3 regions of the Citricoccus alkalitolerans genome follow, and region 2 is predicted to be linked to each of the others. Evidence: predicted binding sites of a transcription regulator. Region 2 holds the regulator's gene; each other region holds the start of a gene.
The links. Region 2 encodes LexA, which represses DNA repair genes until DNA is damaged. Its sites were predicted from a motif close to TCGAACANNTGTTCGA; they were not measured.
Positions count from the first base shown of each region.

Region 1: ruvA (Holliday junction branch migration protein RuvA) is a predicted target of LexA. The motif match lies at 1,891-1,906, and genes of this name have one in related genera.
Region 3: ABD134_RS15130 (LexA family protein) is a predicted target of LexA. The motif match lies at 5,002-5,017, and genes of this name have one in related genera.

Region 1 covers NZ_BAAALH010000001.1:1,182,800-1,189,331, forward strand. The annotation lists gene ruvB (Holliday junction branch migration DNA helicase RuvB) at 59-1,174, opposite strand; gene ruvA (Holliday junction branch migration protein RuvA) at 1,185-1,823, opposite strand; gene ruvC (crossover junction endodeoxyribonuclease RuvC) at 1,929-2,585, opposite strand; gene ABD134_RS05330 (YebC/PmpR family DNA-binding transcriptional regulator) at 2,638-3,393, opposite strand; gene ABD134_RS05335 (M3 family metallopeptidase) at 3,630-5,678, shown strand; gene ABD134_RS05340 (alpha/beta hydrolase family protein) at 5,701-6,532, opposite strand, start outside.
Region 2 covers NZ_BAAALH010000001.1:424,291-430,822, reverse strand. The annotation lists gene ABD134_RS01890 (Ig-like domain-containing protein) at 1-3,133, opposite strand, end outside; gene ABD134_RS01885 (LysM peptidoglycan-binding domain-containing protein) at 3,244-3,603, opposite strand; gene lexA (transcriptional repressor LexA) at 3,815-4,558, shown strand; gene ABD134_RS01875 (hypothetical protein) at 4,563-5,459, shown strand; gene ABD134_RS01870 (ATP-dependent DNA helicase) at 5,456-6,532, opposite strand, start outside.
Region 3 covers NZ_BAAALH010000003.1:30,247-36,778, forward strand. The annotation lists gene ABD134_RS15105 (ParB family protein) at 1-466, shown strand, start outside; gene ABD134_RS15110 (ATP-binding protein) at 768-1,994, shown strand; gene ABD134_RS15115 (SOS response-associated peptidase) at 2,209-2,985, opposite strand; gene ABD134_RS15120 (hypothetical protein) at 3,041-3,214, shown strand; gene ABD134_RS15125 (Y-family DNA polymerase) at 3,259-4,557, opposite strand; gene ABD134_RS15130 (LexA family protein) at 4,538-4,906, opposite strand; gene ABD134_RS15135 (helicase associated domain-containing protein) at 5,131-5,829, opposite strand; gene ABD134_RS15140 (hypothetical protein) at 6,246-6,512, shown strand.

The DNA of each region.
Region 1 (6,532 bases), 760 kb from region 2:
GAACCACGTCGAACGCGGGGACAGAAGTCAGGATGCGGGTTCAGGGACCGATCCGGGCTCAGGGATCAAACAGCGTGTCGACTTCGTCGGCACTGTCCGGCCGGTTGGAGTCCGCACCGGCATCCGTCGGCGTCGGCACCATCCAGAAGGCCGCCCCCGGAGAGTCGGGGGGCGGGACCAGGCCCAGGTGCTCCCAGGCGGCCGGCATGGCGATCCGGCCCCGAGGGGTCCGCCCCAACAGGCCCTCGCGCACCAAGAAGGGCTCGGCCACGGTCTCCACCGTCTCGGTCTCCTCCCCCACGGCGATGGCCAGCGTGGACAGGCCCACCGGTCCCCCGGCGAATTTGCGGCACAGTGCCTCGAGCACAGAACGGTCGAGACGGTCCAGGCCCTTCTCATCCACCTCATACATCTCCAAGGCGGCGGAGGCGGCGCGCGAGTCCACCTGGTCCAGCCCGCCGACCAGGGCCCAGTCGCGCACCCGGCGCAGCAGCCGGTTGGCGATGCGCGGCGTCCCGCGGGAGCGGCTGGCGATCTGGGTGAACCCCGCGGAGTTGACCTTCATGTCCAGCAACAGGGCGGACCGGCGCAGCACCAGCTCCAGTTCCTCGGTGCTGTAGAACTCGAGGTGGCCGGTGAAGCCGAAGCGGTCACGGAGCGGCCCGGGCAGCAGCCCGGCGCGGGTGGTGGCTCCCACCAGCGTGAAGGGCGGGATCTCCAGGGGGATGGAGGTGGCACCGGCCCCCTTGCCGACCACGATGTCCACCCGGAAGTCCTCCATGGCCATGTAGAGCATCTCCTCGGCCGGACGGGACATCCGGTGGATCTCGTCCAGGAAGAGCACCTCTCCCTCCGTCAGGGAGGACAGGATGGCGGCCAGGTCACCGGCGTGCTGGATGGCCGGGCCGGATGAGATCCGCAGGGGCGCGTTCATCTCCCCGGCGATGATCATGGCCAGCGTGGTCTTGCCGAGGCCGGGCGGTCCGGACATCAACACGTGGTCAGCGGTGCGGCCGCGCAGCCGGGCGGCCTCCAAGACCAGTGAGAGCTGCCGGCGGACCCGCTGTTGACCGACGAAGTCGTCGAGGTTCTTGGGACGCAGGGCGGCCTCGAGTTCCCGCTCCTCACCTTCAGCTGCCCCGGCCACGAGCCGTCCGTCTGGCTGTTGCGTCATGCTCTACCTCCTACCGGCCCGACCGGGCGGACTGCCCCTGGCCGAGGTGGCGCAGCGTGGACTTGAGTACGCTGGCCACGGTGCCGGACTCCTCGAGTTCGGGCTCATGCCGGATGGTGTCCCGGACTGCCTTCTCGGCGTCCTTCTCCGTCCAGCCTAAGCCGGTCAGCGCCTCCAGGACGCGGTCCATCCACGGCATCGAGCCGGCCAGGGCTGGTTGATCCTCGGCCCCGGAGGCCGGCGCGCCGGTGGGCACGAGCTTGTCCGTCAGCTCCAGGACGATGCGACGCGCGCCCTTGGGGCCGATGCCCGGGACCTTGGTGAAGGCCTTGTCGTCCCCCGTGGACGCCGCCACGCGAACCGTCTCCGGATCATGGACCGCCAGCACGGCTAGGGCCAGCCGGGGGCCGACGCCGGAGACCCCGAGCAGCACCTCGAAGACGTCCCTCTCGTCCTCCGTGGCGAAGCCGAACAGGGTCATCGAGTCCTCACGCACCACCATGGAGGTCAGGACTCGCCCGGCCTCCCCCAGGTGGAGCCCGGCCAGCGTCTGCGGGGTGGCGGAGAACCGCATACCGAAGCCGGACACGGTGAGGACGGCGTGGTTCAACGCCACGGATTCCACGGTGCCGGTCAGGGACGAAATCATGCTCAACTCGCTCTTCTCGGATTGGCAATGGAACTACAGCCGGACGGGGGCCGGACCGCCGCCCGGTTCGAACGTATCTACGAAGACCCTAGCCCATAGCGGGATTCAGATCCGGGAACCGCCGTTCCAGCCCTTCGCGCCCCGGCTTCGCTGTTCGGCAGCGAGCCAGGCCTGCTGAGCCGGCGTCGATCCCCCGGTGCGGCGGCCGCCGGAACCGCCGGCCGGCGTCGGGAAGCGCGATGCGCGCTGGGGGCTGGTGAGGTTGCCCGTCTCCAGCCCGCGCCCCATCAACCCGCCGCGCCACGCGTGGGTAATGGCCAGGGCGAGCGCATCGGCGGCATCGGCGGGCTTGGGCGGGGCGTCGAGGCGCAGGATCCTGGTGACCATGGCAGTGACCTGGTCCTTACCCGCGGTGCCGCTGCCGGTGACCGCGGCCTTCACCTCGGAGGGAGTGTGGAGCGCCACTGGAATGCCGCGCCGGGCGGCCGCCGCGATGACCACGCCGGAGGCCTGGGCGGTACCCATCACGGTCGGCGTGTTGTTCTGCGCGAACATGCGCTCCACGGCCACGTGGTCCGGGCTGTGGCGGTCGAGCCACTCGTTGATGGCCTCGTCGATGGCGAGCAGCCGCAGGTCGAGGGACTGTTCGGCCGGGGAGCCGACGACCGTCACCGCCACCAGCGTTGCGGTGCGGTTGGGCGCGACGTCCACCACGGCAATGCCGCAGCGGGTCAGACCCGGGTCGACACCGAACACCCGCAGAGGTTTCGGTGCCCGGCGTGCTGCGCTCCCGGGGCTGAGGGTCAAGGGCGGATCAGTCCTCGTCCAGCTGGGCGAGGACCTCCGGGGAGATGTCCACGTTGGAGTAGACGCTTTGCACGTCGTCCAGGTCCTCCAGCGCGTCCTCCAGGTTGAAGTATGTCTTGGCGCCCTTGGCGTCCAGGTCCACCTTCATGGTGGCCACGAACTCCATCTCGTCCGTGTCGTATTCGATCCCGGCCTCTTCCAGGGCGGTGGCCACGGCCCGCAGGTCGGAGGGGTCGCACAGGATCTCGAAGGAGTCCCCCGACTGCATGACCTCCTCGGCGCCGGCGTCCAGCACCGCCATCAGGATGTCGTCCTCGGCGTGCCCCTCGGCCGGCAACCGGACCAGGCCGGTGCGGTTGAACAGGAAGGCCACAGAGCCCGAGTCGGCCATGGTGCCGCCACTGCGGGTCACCGCGGTGCGGACCTCGGCGGCGGCGCGGTTCTTGTTGTCCGTCAAGCACTCGACCATGAGGGCGGATCCCTGCGGCCCGCGAACCTCGTAGATGATCTCCGTGTACTCGATGACCTCACCGGTCAGGCCGGCGCCGCGCTTGATAGCACGCTCGATGTTGTCATTGGGCACAGACTGCTTCTTGGCCTTGGTGACCGCCAGCTCGAGGGCGGGATTGCCGTCCAGGTCGGGACCTCCGGCGCGGGCCGCCACCTCGATGCCCTTGACGTACTTGGCGAAGGCCTTGGCGCGCCGGGCGTCGATGATGGCCTTCTTGTGCTTGGTGGTCGCCCACTTGGAATGCCCTGACACGTGTTCTCCTCTCCGCGCCGACCGCGCCTGAGCACGGCCCGCATCGGCTGTTGGTGATGATCGGGTTCGTCCTGGTCCGGGCGCCACTGCGCCGGGCCCTGCCGCTGCCGGCAGAAGTCTGGCTTCGATTCTACGGGAGGAGCCGCCGGTGCCCCCGTCCGTGCGGGACACGGTGCGGACAACCCGTTCTCCCGGACCCTGTCCAGCGGACCCCAGATATGAAACAGTTGCTGACTATGACGACCGACACCTCCTCCGCCACCGGCACCAACCCCCTCCTGGCGCCGTCCCCGCTGCCCTATGGGCTCCCCGACTTCGCTACCCTCGACGACGAGCACTTCCTCCCCGCCTTCCGTGCAGGCATGGCCGAGCATCGCGCCCAACTCGAGGCGATCACCGCGGATCCCGCCGAGCCGACGTTCGAGAACACCTTTCTCGCCTTCGAGCGTTCCGGGCAGCTGCTGCGCCGGGTACATCAGGTCTTCTCCAACCTGGTAGCCGCCGACGGCACCGAGGTCCGGCAGGAGATCGACGAGGAGATCAGCCCCGAGTTATCCGCCCACTGGGACGCCATCCACCTCGACGCGGCCCTCTACAGCCGGCTGGCGAGAGTGGATCTGGATAGCAACGGCGGGCTGGAGGCAGAGGACCGCCGGCTGGCCGAGGAGACCCTCAAGACCTTCCGGCTACTCGGCGCCGACCTCGACCGAGAGGCGAAGGTGCGTCTGGCGGCCATCAATGAGCGACTCGCCGTGCTGTCCTCCCAGTACGGGCGTCGCATGGTCGCGGAGAACACCGCCTCGGCCGTCTGGTTCGGTTCCGCCGAGGAGGTGGCCGGGCTCTCGGAGCAGGACCTCGCCTCAGCTGCCGCCGCGGCCCGAAACGCCGGGCACGACGCCGGCTACCTCCTGACGCTGTCCATGTTCACCTCCCAGCCCTGGTTGGAGACCCTCGAGAACCCGGAGTCGCGCCGCCGCGTCCACGAGTCCGCCTGGCAGCGCGGCACCACCCCGGGTGAGAACTTCGCCCTCGACCTGGCCGTGGAGCAGGCCGGCCTGCGCGCCGAGAAGGCTGGCCTGCTGGGTTTCTCCAGCTGGGCCGACTATGCGCTGCAGGACCGGACCGCCCCGAGCCTGGACGCCGTCCGCGATCTGCTGGCCCGGATCATCCCGGCGGCCACCGCGAACGCCCGAAGGGAGAAGGCCGAGATCGAGGCCGAGGCCGGCCACCCGGTTCAGGCCTGGGACTGGCCCTTCTACGCGGCCCGTATCGAGCGGGAGAGGTACCGGGTGGACACTTCCGCCCTGCGCTCCTACTTCGAGCTGGACCGGGTGCTCACCGAGGGCGTGTTCGCCGCCGCGACGGCCCTGTACGGCATCACCTTCCGCGAGCGCCCCGACCTGCAGGGGTATCAGGCGGATGTCCGTGTCTGGGAGGTGCGGGAGGCCGATGGCACCGGGCTCGGGTTGTTCGTCGGCGATTTCTTCACCCGCCCCACGAAGTCCGGCGGAGCCTGGATGAACTCGTTCCGGGAGGCGTCCACGTTCTTCGGCGAGCGCCCGGTGGTGAGCAACAACCTGAACATCCCGAGACCGGCGGCCGGCGAACCGGCGTTGCTGACGGTGGACCAGGTGAACACCCTGTTCCACGAGTTCGGCCACGCCCTGCACGGCCTGCTGTCCTCCGGCCGGTACGCCACCCTGGCCGGAACCGCCGTTCCCCGCGACTTTGTGGAGTTCCCCTCGCAGGTCAACGAGATGTGGATGTACTGGCCGGAGATCGTCTCCGCCTACGCACGGCATGTGGGAACCGGTGAGACGATCGACCCGGACGTGCTGGCGGCGATCGAGGCCTCCTCCCTGTGGGGCGAGGGCTTCCGCACCACGGAGTACCTCGGGGCGACCATGCTGGACCTCGCGTGGCACTCCCTGGCACCGGGCACCACGGTGGAGGATCCGCTGGCCTTCGAGGTTGATCAGCTGCGGGCGGCCGGTTTGGACCCGGATCTTGTGGCTCCCCGGTACCGCTCGAGCTACTTCAAGCACATCTTCGGCGGCGGGTACGCCGCCGGTTACTACTCCTACCTCTGGTCCGAGGTCCTGGACGCGGACACCGTGGAGTGGTTCCGTGCCCACGGCGGGCTGAGCCGGGAGAACGGTGAGCGATTCCGCTCTGAGTTGCTCGCCCGCGGCAACACGCGTGACCCGATGGAGTCCTACCGCCGTTTCCGCGGCGGCGAGGCGGACCCGGAGCACCTGTTGCGGCGCCGGGGGCTGCTCAGCTGACCCTCTCATCTGAGGAGCCGGGCTAGGTGGTCAATTGGGCCAGTCCGGGACGCGGTGACGTCAGCACGGCGTGCAGCCACAGGCGGGCCGCGTGGTCCCACTTCTCGGGGTCCACGTTCCACTCACGGGTGTGGCGCGCCAGATGGAACCGGACGAAGGTGACCAGTTGCGGGACCTTGGCGGCGAGCTCCATGGACGGTCCCACCGGAACGAAGTCGTCGTCCTCCGAGTGGAGGATGAGGGTCGGCACCCGCAGGTGGTCCGCCCGGGACAGCCAGTCCATCGCCTTGAGATCCACGGGCGCGGCGAGTCCGGTGGCCCACCGTCCGGCCTTGTTGCTCATGAGCCACTGCCCCAGCCGGCCCACCGCGTCCGGCAGCCGGTTCAGCCGGGCCTGGTGCGCCAGCACGTCGATCCAGTTGATGACGGGCCCGTCCAGGACCATGGCGGCGACCATCGACGACAGCTCGGAGCGGTCCGCCATCTGCAGGCACACGGCCCCACCCATGGACCAGCCGAACAGGACCACCTCGCGGGCGCCCTGTTCGAGCGCATAGGCCACGGCCGCCTCGACGTCCTTCCACTCCGTGCTGCCCAGGCCGTAGCGACCGTCCCCGGCCGCCGGCGCCTCCCCGTCGTTGCGGTAGGAGATCAGCAGCGAGGTCATCCCCAGGGCCCGGGCCGTTCCGATGGCCCTGATGCCCTCAGCCCGCTTGGAGCCCCGGCCGTGGACCATGATGGCCCACACGCCCTCCCCGGCGAGCCGGGGTGCGAGGCGTGCGGCGTCATCGACTGCCGGGGACGGTTCCGGGCGGACGAGCCAGGCGGGGGCCGTGCCGTTCTCGACCGGGATC
Region 2 (6,532 bases):
CGATGTCCACCGGCACCTCAGGCTGGCTGGGGGCGAATCGATCCTTCACCAGGACCACCTGGTCGCCGTCCGGATCGGCGTCATTGGCTAGGACGTCCGTGGTGATGGTGCGCCCGGGTCGGACCTCGACCGAGTCGTCCAAGGCGACCGGCGGATGGTTCGTGCTCAGCGGCTGGGCGATCCCGATGGTCACGGTACCGGTGGCACGGGCCCCCAGCCGGTCCACGGTGGAGTAGGTGAAGACGTCGGAACCCGAGGCGGCGTTGGAGGCGGTGTAGATCATCCGGCCCTTCTCCATGCGCACGGATCCCAGGGAGGGCGGGGACTGCACGCCCTCCAGAGTGACGGAGTCACCGTCCGGGTCGATCCCATCCAACGGGATCGGCACCGCCACGGATTCTCCGGAGAGCACCCGGGCGGACACCGAGAGGGGCACCGGTGGGTTGTTTGACTCGCGGTCCATCGGCACCATGGTGATCTCCACGGTGGCCGAGGCCTCCTGTCCGTCCGGCGCCCGCACCGTGTAGGAGAGCGTGGCCCGCCCTGGCTCACTGCCGGCACGGAACCTGACCTTTCCGTCGGACACGAAACCAATCCCGCGACCCTCTGCGACCTGACGGTCGAGTTCGGGCACCAGGGTCAGCTCCTCCTGGTTGGGATGGGTGTCATTGGCCAGCACGTCGATGGTGACCACGTCACCGACGCGGACGTTCGCCGTATCCGCGACGGCGAAGGGCGGTTGCATGACCTCCGGTTCCGGCAGCGGTACCACCGTAACCTCGCCCTGCGAGGTGCCCTGGGCGTTCGACACTGAATAGGTGAAGGTCGCCGGGCCGGCCATGCCACCGGTGTCCACCACCCGGATGTGGTTGAAGTCCTCGACTGCCAGTTTCAACGGGGCCGGCGCCCCGGACGCGGTCGTGGCATCCTGGACCCCCTGCACCAACAGCACACCTCCGGTCGGGTCGGTGTCATTGCCTAAAACATTGACGAGGGTCTGGCCGCCCGCCGGTAACAGCGCGATGTCACGCACGGCCACCGGCAGACCGGAACTCTCCTCGCTCTCCACGACGTCCACCCGGATCAGCCCAGGAGCGGAGTCGTACTCATGCGCCGCCAGGTACTCGATGTAGTAGGTGTCAGCGACCTCCGAGGACCACTGCACTGATCCCCCGGCGGCCGAGTACTCGATCTCCGCATTCTCAGCATCAGCCACCTGGGCGAGGCGCAGTTGGCCGCCGAGGGGGTCGGTGTCGTTCTCGAGCGGGTAGAACGTGATCTCCTGCCCCGCCTGGACGGTGACGTGGTCCGCCTGGGTGATCGGCGGATGGACCGATCCGCGTTCGAGGACCTCGATCTGCACCGTGCCCGTGGTGGTCTCGCGCCCGTCGGACACGGAGACCTGGATGTCACGGCGTCCGGCCTCGCCGGTGTTGTCCTGGAACGTGAGTTGACCGTCCGGACGGGTACGGACGGTATCCGGCTCCTCGGCGAGGGCGCCCACGAGCTGGATGTCGTCACCATCCGGATCGATCCAGTCAGTCAGGACCTGGCTCGTCACCGCTTCTCCCGCCGGCACCCGGAGCACCGCCTTGCGTTCCTGCGTGGGCCCCCGGTTCTGACTGTCCGGCACCACCCTCAGGGAGATCTGGGCGGTGTCCGTGCCGCCGCGCCCGTCATGCGCCGCATAGGTCACCTCGGCCCGGCCGCTCGCGGATTCCGGGACGACGATCTGCATCCCGATGCCGTCCATGATCTCCTGCACGGTGCCCACGGAGGGCTGGTCGCCCTCGATGGAGGCTGTCAGGACGTCACCGTCAGGGTCGGAGTCATTGAACAGGACGGGCAATTGCGTGGTCCGCCCGGGGCGCACGCCAAAGCTGTCGTCCTCCGCCACCGGCGGTCTGTTCTCCTCCTGCCGCTCCGGCAGAGCGGTCTCCTGGGTGACCTCGTCGGATTCCTCCTCCGTCTCCTCGCCTTCCCCTTTGGGCGGTTCGAGGTCGTCCCAGTTGGCGACGACCTTCATCTGGTCCAGGACCATCCAGTTAGTCCCGGACGTCGTGTCGTTGAGCACCACGACGTCGCGGCTGACCCGGAAGACCAACTCCGCGCTGGACTGCAGATCCGGGACGGGGACGATCTGATCCTGTTCTTCACCGTCGCAGTCCTGCAGGTAGTGACCGGTGACGGCCGACGCGGCGTGAAGGCATCCGGCGGCCCGAACAGGAGCCGTGGCCGCCACACCGCCGCCGGCACCGGCAGGCGTGGTCGATCCAGCGGAGGGGTCCGTCGGTGGAGTGATGCTCATGGACCGGACCTCACCGCTGGACAGTCCCACGGTGAGCAGATCCCACTCCGTGGACAAGGCAATCCGGTCCGCCTCGGGGCCGGACGGCTGCGGCACCGCACCCACCAGGCGCTCATCCTGAACGGAGTGGCCGGGCCAGGACAGGGTGCCGGAAGCGGGATCCACCACCACGGGAACCTCACCCACGGCCACCATTTGTGGTTCCTGCATTCCGGCCAGCCCTTCGACGCCGTCCCGGCCGGTCTCCACCAGTGCGCCGGGTTGCTCGTCGCCGGCCCCGAAGCGAATCACGGTGCCTTGGCCGAGGTCAGCCACGAACACCTCACCCTCCACCGTCGTCGTCGACGTCACGGCCCCCTCGGCCTCGTACAGCGGTTCATCCGGTGAAATCTGTGGCGATGGGTCCACCGTCCCCGCGTAGACAGCCCCCTCCGAGGGGTTGCTGGCTGAGATAACGCCCGCTCCGAGCGCGAAGCCCTGGGCGGCCGGAAGCATGATCTGGTCGCCGGCGACCATGGACGTCGTGTCAATGGACGTCAAGGTGCCGGAGGCCGGATCCAGCATGAGGGCAGTGGCATCCGCCTGGTGGAGTTCGACGTCCTCCATCGGGGGCCGGAAACCACCGTCCAGGATGCTGGACTCGTGGTTCAGGTGGCCGACGTATCCCCCGCTGTTGTGGGTGACCCAGATCCCTGAATCATGCAGTTCGAGGTCAGCCGTGTCGAAACCGGGATAGAGGAAGGCTCCGGTGGCCACGAGGGCACCAATGGCTGAGAAGGCCACCGGGGTCGCCACAGACTTGATCTGCCTGCGCTTGTTCCCCATGAGTGCCCCGTCATCGGCAATGGATCCGCCCCACTACGAACCCAGGCCATCCTACCGTCCGGCTGGAGAGAGTCGAGCCCCCGGCACCCCCTGCGGGGGCCAGCGGGGATTCAGCCCCCGGCCGGCACGAACAACACCTGACCGGGCTGCAGATCGCCACCGTCGAGGTCATTCAGTGCGCCGATGCGCAGGATGGCCTCATTGCGGGGCGAGTCTGGAGCGGTGCGTCCGGCGATGTCCCACAGGGTGTCGCCGTAGTTAACCGTGATGGACTCGACGGCGGCCACCGGCTCGTCATCCGACGCAGCCGCCGGTGCCATCCCGTGCGCGCCGAAGAAGACAGCGGCCGCTGCGGCGAGGATCGCCAGGACAATGACGGGAAACCCCACGAAGAGGAAACGACCACGGCGGTTCAGGTGGAATCCGGCGGAGCCGGCTGCGCGGGTGTTGACCGATGCTGCAGTACTCATGCTCTTCTGCCTCTCCTCCCGGACCCCCGGGCCATCTAGAACGTGTGTTCGACTGCTTCGACATCATGTCTAGCACGCCTGTTCGAACCATGCCAAGAAAACTTCGAACATATCTTTGAATCAAGGCTGTGACTCCGGTACCGTCAGACCCAGCGACCCAGCACGAGACATCTCACCAAGACCGACGGACACGATAAGAACGGATGGTCGAATGGCCCCCCGGATTCCCCCTCCAGCCCAGGACCTGCACCGCGATCCCAGCGTCCGGCCCCTCACTGATCGTCAGCGGATCATCCTCGGATCCATCCGCTCTGCGATCGCCGCGCACGGTTATCCGCCGTCCATGCGGGAAATCGGGGACGCCGCGGGCCTGGCCTCGCTCTCATCGGTCACCCATCAACTGGGCCAGCTCGAGAAGCTGGGGTATCTCCGCAAGGATCCGGGCCGCCCGCGCGCCATGGAGGTGCTGTTGGACGAGAACGGCCGGGCCCTCGTGTCGGAGTCGGACGCCACGGCCCCCGAATCAGCCGCCACGCCGGTGGGGTCGGTGAGGACGCTGCACACGGGGGCCTCGGACGGTGATGCCGTACCGGTTCCGCTGGTGGGCAGGATCGCCGCCGGTGGGCCGATCCTCGCCGACCAGCAGGTCGAGGATGTCATGACACTGCCGCGCCAGCTGACCGGTGAGGGCGAGCTGTTCATGCTGAAGGTCTCCGGGGATTCCATGGTCGATGCCGCCATCTGCGACGGCGACTGGGTGGTCGTACGCCAGCAGAACAACGCACAGAATGGGGACATCGTCGCCGCTCTCCTGGACGACGAGGCCACGGTGAAGACCTTTCGGCAGCGAGATGGCCACACGTGGCTGCTACCGCAGAATTCTGCGTATGAGCCCATACTCGGCGATGCGGCGACGGTCATGGGTAAGGTCGTCACGGTACTCCGGGCGCTCTGAGCCCATGAACCATCGGCCTCTGCCGCCAGGCGTCCGCGTGGCGGATGCCGAGGAGTTCGTCTACACCCACGGGCGGTTGCTCGAACGCCGCCGGGTGGACCTGATGCTCCACGGCGGCGGCACTGAGGGTGTCCTGGCCGCCCTGGAGGCGTACCGCAATCCGGACGGGGGATTCGGTCATGGCCTTGAACCTGACGTTCGGTCACCGAAGAGTGAGGCGCTCTCCACGCTGACGGCCCTGGACCTCTTGGCCGGTTGGGATCTCGCCGAGCATCCCTGGGTGCGCTCTGGACTGGAATGGGTGGCCTCGACCTCCGGGCTAGACGGTTCCGTACCGTTCGTCACCGAGGCCTCCCTCGAGTGGCCCCATGCACCGTGGGTCCACCCGGTTCCGGGCGGTTCGCACCTCACGTATGGCTTCGCCGCCGCGGCCCTGCTGACGGGGTTCTCGGGCGGCTGGGCCGAGGCTGCCTCGGACTGGTGCCGCCTCCGACTGGCCCGGGCCTCGACTGTCGGTGACCTTCCCGCCTATGAGATCAAGTACGCCCTGAGGTTCCTTGCCGCGGACAGCCTTCCCCCGGAACCGGCCGACAGCTCGGTCCTGGCATCCCTCCGTGAACGGCTGTCTGCCGAGGGCTCGCTCCCCGTGGAGGGTGGCGCGGAGGACGAACGGATCCACGCGGTCGACCTGGTCCATGATCCGTGGACCGTTCCCTTCCCCTCCGACCTTCCCGGCAGGCTCGTTCCGGCAGCCGTGATGTCACGGGACCGACGGTGGCTGGCTTCCGCCCAGGACCCCGACGGCGGATGGTCCGTGGACTGGCCTGCCTGGAGCCCAGCCCCCGGCCTCGAATGGCGGGCTATTCGCACGGTCGACGCGCTAGAGATCCTGATCCGCTAGTCACCGGGACGGAGCCGTTCCAGCACGCCGCGGACCACCGAGGGATCGGCCGTGGGCCAGAAATCCGGCAGGGTCGAGCGCAGGAATGACCCATACCGTTCCGTCGCCAGCCTCGAGTCGAGGACAGCCACGACACCGCGGTCCGTCGCAGTCCTGATGAGCCGGCCGGCGCCCTGCGCCAGGCGGACTGCCGCATGGGAGGCGGAGACCGCCATGAAACCATTGCCGCCATGGCGGCTGATGTCCCTGGACCGCGCCGTGGAGAGAGGATCGTCTGGTCGCGGGAACGGGATGCGGTCGATGACCACCAGCCGGCAGGACTCGCCGGGCACGTCCACACCCTGCCACAGGCTCATGGTCCCGAACAGACAGGTGTCCTCCTCCGTGGCGAACTGCCGAACCAGGGCGGTCAGCGTGGTGTCCCCCTGGCACAGGATCGTGGGCTTCGGGCCGAGCCGGGTGCGCATCTCCGCTGCGGCATCCTCGGCGGCCCGCTTGGAGGAGAACAGGCACAGGGCACCGCCGCCGGACGCCCGCAGCAATGACTCCAGTTCGTCATAGCTCTCGGGGGCGGCGAACCGGCCTGGCTTCGGCAGGTGCCGGGCCACGTAGAGCACACCCTGCCTCGGGTAGTCGAAGGGACTTCCCACGTCCAGACCGGTCCAGGCCGGCGCACCCTCGCCCATCAGGCCGAGAGAGCCTGCCACCGGGTTGAACGATTCTCCGACGGCCAACGTGGCAGAGGTCAGCACGGCCGTGGCCTGACCGAAGAGGCCTTCGCGGAGTTTGCCGGCCACGGACAGCGGCGCCACGTAGAGCATCGGCGCCGCAGACTCGTCCCCGGGGATCCACCCGGTGCCGGGCTCGAAGTGGCCCGGACGGGAGGCCCAGAGCACCTCGGGGTGAGTGGTGTCCGGGGTCGTCTCCAGCATCCGCTCGGCCACGTCCAGGACGTCCTGCATCCGGGACCGGGCCATCTGACGTCCGCCGTCGGCCGAGGAGTCCGCGCCTCCCCCGCTCGGCTTGGAATCGCTCAGTCCCTGGCGGGCCGCATCGCGGACGGACTTGAGTGC
Region 3 (6,532 bases), on a different contig from region 2:
CGTGGTCAACGACCTGATTGCGGGGGAGTCAGCGGCCGCCGAAGAGGCATCGAATGCACTTGCGCCGGTGGTGACGGACAAGACTGCGAAGACGCCGGCAGCGCCTGACCCGGTGCAGCCGGCACCTGTCGAGCCCGCCCCGTCAGCACCCCCTGCGACCCCGGAGCCGACTCCGATGCCGCCGCCGACACAGGACCAGCAGTCGACACCGGCACCGACTGCGGTGTCTGAGACAGCGGAGGAGAAGCCGCGGAAGGTGACGTTCTACCAGGACAACGAGCAGCGTCTGCGTGCTCGAGCGGCTTACGTGCACACCATTCCGGTCACCGGAGCGACCAGCTGGTCGGACTTCATCGCCCGTGCGGTGGAGCGCGAAACCCTCCGCTTGGAGGCCGCCTACAACGACGGGGAACCTTTCACGCAGATGCCGGGCATGGTGCGCCGAGGTCGGCCGTTCTCTTCCTGACAAGGCTCCTGGGGCAGACAGTCGGCCGCTCAAAAGGGGGGGGGGCGAAGCGCGCTATACGCAGTCCACTCCGTCGCGATCGTGGCTCACAGAGTCCGGAACTCACAGAGTTTGTCAGTTACAAGGTAATGGACACGCAACGCCTCGGCTGGTCACCTGCGCCGATGTGAGACCTCAAACAGGGAGAGGCTGAGGTCGCCGTCCGGTCGCCGGAGGATAACTTGGACGGTCCTTAGGATTGACTAACGCTGTCTAACACGCTGAGAATGTCTAACAAGGTCTAACATGACAAGGGCACCTCATGGCAACAGTCACTAATCCGTTTACCCCCGGTTTCGGGCAGAGCCCAGCCATTCTTGCTGGTCGGGCCAGCGTCATCCGCGAGTTCGAACAGGCCGTGGCCGGCGAATTGCCCGGTCAACGCAATGTCCTGATCTCCGGAGCTCGCGGAGCAGGCAAAACCGTGCTGCTCACCGAGTTCGAGGCGGTCGCCGCCGATGCAGGGTGGACGTGTATCACTCTGCACACCGCCTCCAGCTCGCTCGTGGCCGAACTGCGGGCCGAGATCGTCGAGCATCTGCGGGAGAGTGACCCTCAGGCTGAGCGGTCCCGACTGACTGGCGCGGGACTCTCCGGGGTCTCTGCCCAGCGTGACGTCGTGGAACGCTACGACGGCGAAGCCTTACCCGTCGGCCGCCTCCTCGACCGGCTCGCCGGCATCCTGGACGCCACCGGGGCAGGTCTGCTGATCACCCTGGATGAGCTGCAGTCCGTCGACCGCGCGCAACTGCATGAGGTCACCCAGCATGTTCAGGACCTCACCCGTCGTGGGCATCAGGTCGGGTTCGTCGCCGCCGGCATCCGTGCAGGCCTCGATGACCTCCTGGAGAACGACAAGACCACCTTCCTGCGCCGAGCCCACCGTGTAGAGCTCGGTAGCGTCCCTGTCGGAACTGCCGCCGAAACCATTCGCCAAACGGTGGCCGATACTCCCAAGACCATCACCCCCGAAGCCGCAGTGCGCGCCGGCGAGGTCTCTCAGGGCTACCCGTACCTCATCCAGCTCGTCGGGGCCCGCGCCTGGACCCACGCCGGCAACGCCGACACCATCGAGATCGGCGACATCGAACAGATTCGCACCGAGGTCATCCGCGAGATGGTCAAGAACGTTCACCGGCCCGCTCTCCGAGAAATCAGCGGCAGGAAACTCGACTACCTCAACGCCATGCTCGAGGACACCGGCCCGTCCCGCGTCGCGGACATCGCCGTCCGCATGGGAGAAGACCGGCGGTATCAGTCGGTCTACCGTGAACGGTTGATCCACGATGAACTGATTCACCCGGCCGGGCGAGGGTACGTCGAATACGCCCTGCCCTACCTGCGCGACGCGCTCGAAACTCTCCGCGCCGGAACTGCGCCCGTCCCCGGCGCTGACGAGGTCACCCGAACCCGCACCAGGCTCACCGCTTCGAGGAGCCGGCCGGAGACCCGGGATCGAACGACACGGGACAACAACCGGAGACACTGACCGGATACGGGAAAGGGCAAAAGCCGAAACGGCACCCACCCCCATCGGCTCAGCAGGATCACGACAGCACCCCTCCGCAGGTACCCACCGCCGGGCCCCTTGATTCGGCACCACTGGATGGACCCCAGGGCCAAGCCGGTACCGTCCCCCATGGTCCAAGACACACGCTGCCGGTGCACCCAAGCGTCAGGCTGTACGTATGTCAGTGTTCCGCCTAGGAACCCTGCACGGTCTGGATCAACTCCGGCCCGTTGTTTCGCACGTTGCCTACGGCGGTCCCGACCTCGGTCAGGGTCCATGTTGAGGCGGTCCGGTAGGCCTGGTTCCGGACCTCCTCGACCAGTGCTTCGGCCTCGTCTGCGGACGCTAGCTTCTCGGGCTTCAGCCAGGTGTCCATGGTGTCGCGGTCCATAGGCAGGGGCAGACGGTCGTGCAGACCGGCCAGCTGCTCCAAGGTCGGCTCGTCGGTGCCGGTCTCGGGGGAGGGGCCGGTGAGGATTGTGCAACTCAGAAGCCACCGGCCCTCATCGTCCTCCGCGGCTGCTGGGTCTTTCCACCATTCGTAGAGCCCGGCGAAGTAGATCGGCGAACCGTCTGCGGGGCGAACGAAGAAGGGCCGCTTCGGTGTGCCCTTGGGCGCATCCGCGGGCGGCTTGAGCCATTCGTAGTACCCATCGACCGGGACTGCGCATCGCCGGGCCTTCACTGCCGCGCGAAAGGTTGGTTTCGAGGAGACGGTTTCCGAGCGGGCGTTGAAGGCTCTCGAGCCGACGGCGATGTCCTTAGCCCACGGTGGGACCAGGCCCCACCGGGCCACGTGGACCTCCCGGCGGGTTTCGGTCTCGACTGCCCGTTCCAAGATGATGGGGACTTCGCTGGTCGGGGCCACGTTCCAGTTCGGTCGAAGCGCCAGTTCTTCCTTGGGCCCGACCGCACCGGCGTTCGCTACCAGGTCTCCGAGGGCCCGGGCCATCACATACCGTCCGCACATGGGCCCCAGTCTGCCGCACACGCCCCCGTGGACCGAGGGCGCATAGGCTGAATGGATGGAGATCACCGCCGTCACCGAGACCATCCCCGACGATGACACCGGGGCTGGCGATCGAGGAATCGATGAGCTGACGGCTGAAGCCGAGTCCTACGAGGCAGGAGTGGCGACGCTCCGTGGACGAGTGCCCGCCGGTTGGCGCATCATGAATCTGCGGCGCAGCGAGCACTGAGAAGAAGACGCCGCACTACTGGTTCCGGGGCTCGTGGGGGTCTTTTACAGGTGGGCCGTGACGAGCTCCTCCCAGTGGGTGGTGGCTCTGGGGGAGAGCATGGCACGGCGCATCTGCCAGGACGGGGGTTCCCCGAGGCCTCCGTATCCCAGCCCGATACTCCCGACTCCGAAGCGGGCTGTCACGGCGTCCAGAGTGGGGCCGAGGTTGCGGCCCTCACCGGGCGGGCCGAGGCCGGGCAGGGTCTCGGCCTGGCCGGCGGGGCGCAAATCGGTGAGTACGACGCCGGCCCGCACGTACCGGGTGCCCGGGCGGATCAGCTCGGCCAGGCCTAAGGATCCGCGTGCGATCGTCACCGGCTCGGCTGTCGGCACCGGCAGTACGGCACTGATCTGAGGGGAATGGGGCTCCTGGTCCGTGGCGAACGGTGACGTTGAAGCCCAGGCCGTGAGCACCCGGGCCTCTTGCCCGGCGTTGCGCAGTCGGGAGGCGAGCTGCTGGGCGTAGATGGACAGGACCTGGCGCATGGCCGGGGTGGTGGTGACCGGTTCGGAGAAACTGCGGGAGTAGATCAGCTGGTCCTTGTACTGGCGGGGTTCCTCCTTGAGGGGGATGCAGGGGGTGCCGCGCAGCTCGCGCACGGTGCGCTCCACGACCACCGAGAACCGCCGCCGCATCTGCCCGGGGTCCTGGGCGGCGAGGTCCGCGGCGGTATGGATATTCAGATTCGCCAGGCGCCGGCCTAGGCGCCCGGCGACGCCCCACAGGTCCATGACGGGGATGCTGGCCAGAATGGTGTCCCGTTGGGTGGGGGAGTAGGCCCCGAAGTGGCACACCCCGACCTGAGACAGGGGTCGGGAGCGTTTCACCCCGATCAGGGCGACCTTCGCCAACGTCTTGGTGGGAGCGATGCCCACACGCACCGGAACCCCGGTGCAGCGGGCCACGTCCTGACGGATGCGTCGGCCGGCCTGGATCAACTCTTCAACGGTGCCGCGCAGGCTGATGAAGGACTCGTCAATGCTGTAGACCTCTTGCCAGGCGGCGTGCCGGCCGATGACCTCCATGACCCGGGCCGAAATGCTGCCGTACAGCTCGTAGTTGGAGGATCGCGCCACGATGCCCTGGGCAGCGGCGATGGGCTCGAGTTTGAACCACGGGATCCCCATCGGGATCCCCAGCGTCTTGGCTTCTTGGGACATGGCGACGACGCAGCCGTCGTTGTTGGACAGCACCACTATTGGGCGGTTCTCCAGGCTGGGGTCGAAGACCCGCTCGCACGAGGCGTAGAAGCTCTGGCAGTCCACCAGGGCGATCATGGCCTCACGAGGCGCGGGAGACATGATGCAGTGCCACCGTGACCACGCCCCAGACCCGCAGGTCCGAGAGGGAAGGGACGGCGATGTCGGGATAGGCGGGGTTCTCCGAGGAGAGCACCACGCGGCCGTCGGTGCCGATGCTGAGTCGTTTCACGGTCAGCTCGCCGTCGAGTACGGCGATCACCACGTGGCCGTGCTGGGGGCGGATCGAGCGATCGACCACGAGTTCGTCGCCGTCCCAGATCCCGGCACCGGTCATCGAGTGTCCCCGAGCCCGCACCAGGTACGTCGAGGCCCGGTTGGGCATCAGGTGCTCGGTCAGGTCGATCTCGGCGGTGGTGTAGTCCTGGGACGGCGAGGGGAAGCCGGCCATGACCACGCCGTCCTCGACGCGCGTCCGGAGTTGGTCGTCTAGCCCCTCAGCCAGGGCCCGGACCTTGGTAGCCAGCAACTCTCCACCCCAATGAATCGAAACTATGTTCGATTGGCAATCGTACAGGTGATAACTGACGGTCGCCGACGGCCCGGCGAATCCCTGTTTCGGTTCCTCATGGCCGCTGTCAGGACCTATATCGGTGACAGTGCAGGTATCCGGTTTCAGGTGGACGGTGCAGACTCGAACGAGGGCCGCTTGCGAGGGGCGGTTTTCCAGCCCGGCACCTGGCGGTCAAGCCAGAATGCGCGTTTGGGATCGAGCGTGCCGGCTCGGTCACGGTCGTGTTGTCCCTCGATCCACGAGGCCAGCACGGTTTCCTCAGGACTCGAGCTCTTGCTGCGGCGCGGCAGACGCCCATGCGCCTCGTGGAAGCGCAACACCTCGACGAGTTTCAGTCGCCATGCGGCCTCGGCGGCCAGAGCCCGGTCATCGATACGCCAGGACGGCAGCGTCTGATCCAGCCGTCGGGCCCGGTGCGCGGCCAGACGGCCGAGGCGCTCCTCAGAGCGTTGCATCGTCAGCCAATGCGCCAACGCCCACTCATCCCCCACGTCACGGTTCGTGTCGTGCTCGCTGGCATGAGGCCGGCGCTGATGTGCCACCAAGAATCTCTGTAGTTCCTCCAATCGGGCCCGCCAGCGCCGATCCGGATCCGGTAAATACGCTGGTCGTGGTCGGGGCCGATCATGTAAGAACAACCGGGCAGGAGCGGGACCGCCGCGCAACGCCTCACCCCGCTGGCGGATGTAATTCCGAACGTACTTGGGATCGGCCTCATTGAGCCGGGCGATCACGGCGATCGGCACGCCAGCATCGGCCATCATCACCCACTCCGGGTGAGCCCGCCTGACCTGACCCATGGACACGAGCCTAAACGTCAGAGCCTGTCGCAAGGTCGTGATCGGCCGGGTCCTGTGGACAACAAGGGCGGCCGCAAGCGGCCGACGGTTTCCTGGTCCGCCGGGACGGCATCGGACCAGGTACCGGCCCTGGCGGGCCGGCTTCTTCTTCGTTTTTTGCTGCTGTCCTTCGGATTATGTGCCCCGGCTCCACCGGCACAAGCCCCTCCGCTAGCGCTACGGGGCCGGCTCCTGAAGAAACCTTGGCTCGGCGCTCCCTCGTTCCTCGGTCGCTTGTTTCCTTCCCAAGCTTTCTTCTTCCGCCGCCCTGCGGGTTGCTGCCGGCTCCGTCCGGGGCAGCTCACTGCGTTTCGCCAGCAGGCAAAAAACAACGGGGGAGAGGGCCAACCTACCCCCGACGGTGAGAGGAACCCCAGATGAGTCACCACGCGATCTACGACAGCATGCAAGACAACTGTGCCGACATCCTGACCCCGGTGTGCCCGTTCTGTGGGCAGCAGGGATGGATCACCGTCCCCCAGGCCGGGGCCGACGCCCTGATGAAAGGCCACCCTGTGCAGGACGCACTGCCCGAGCTCGATCACCGACTGCGGGAGCAGATCACCAGCGGCATCCACCCGCGCTGCTTCCCCGGCGCCGAGTTCGGCGACGGCATCGACCCCGACCTCATCCACAGCCACTGACCACGACAGTTCCATCCGAG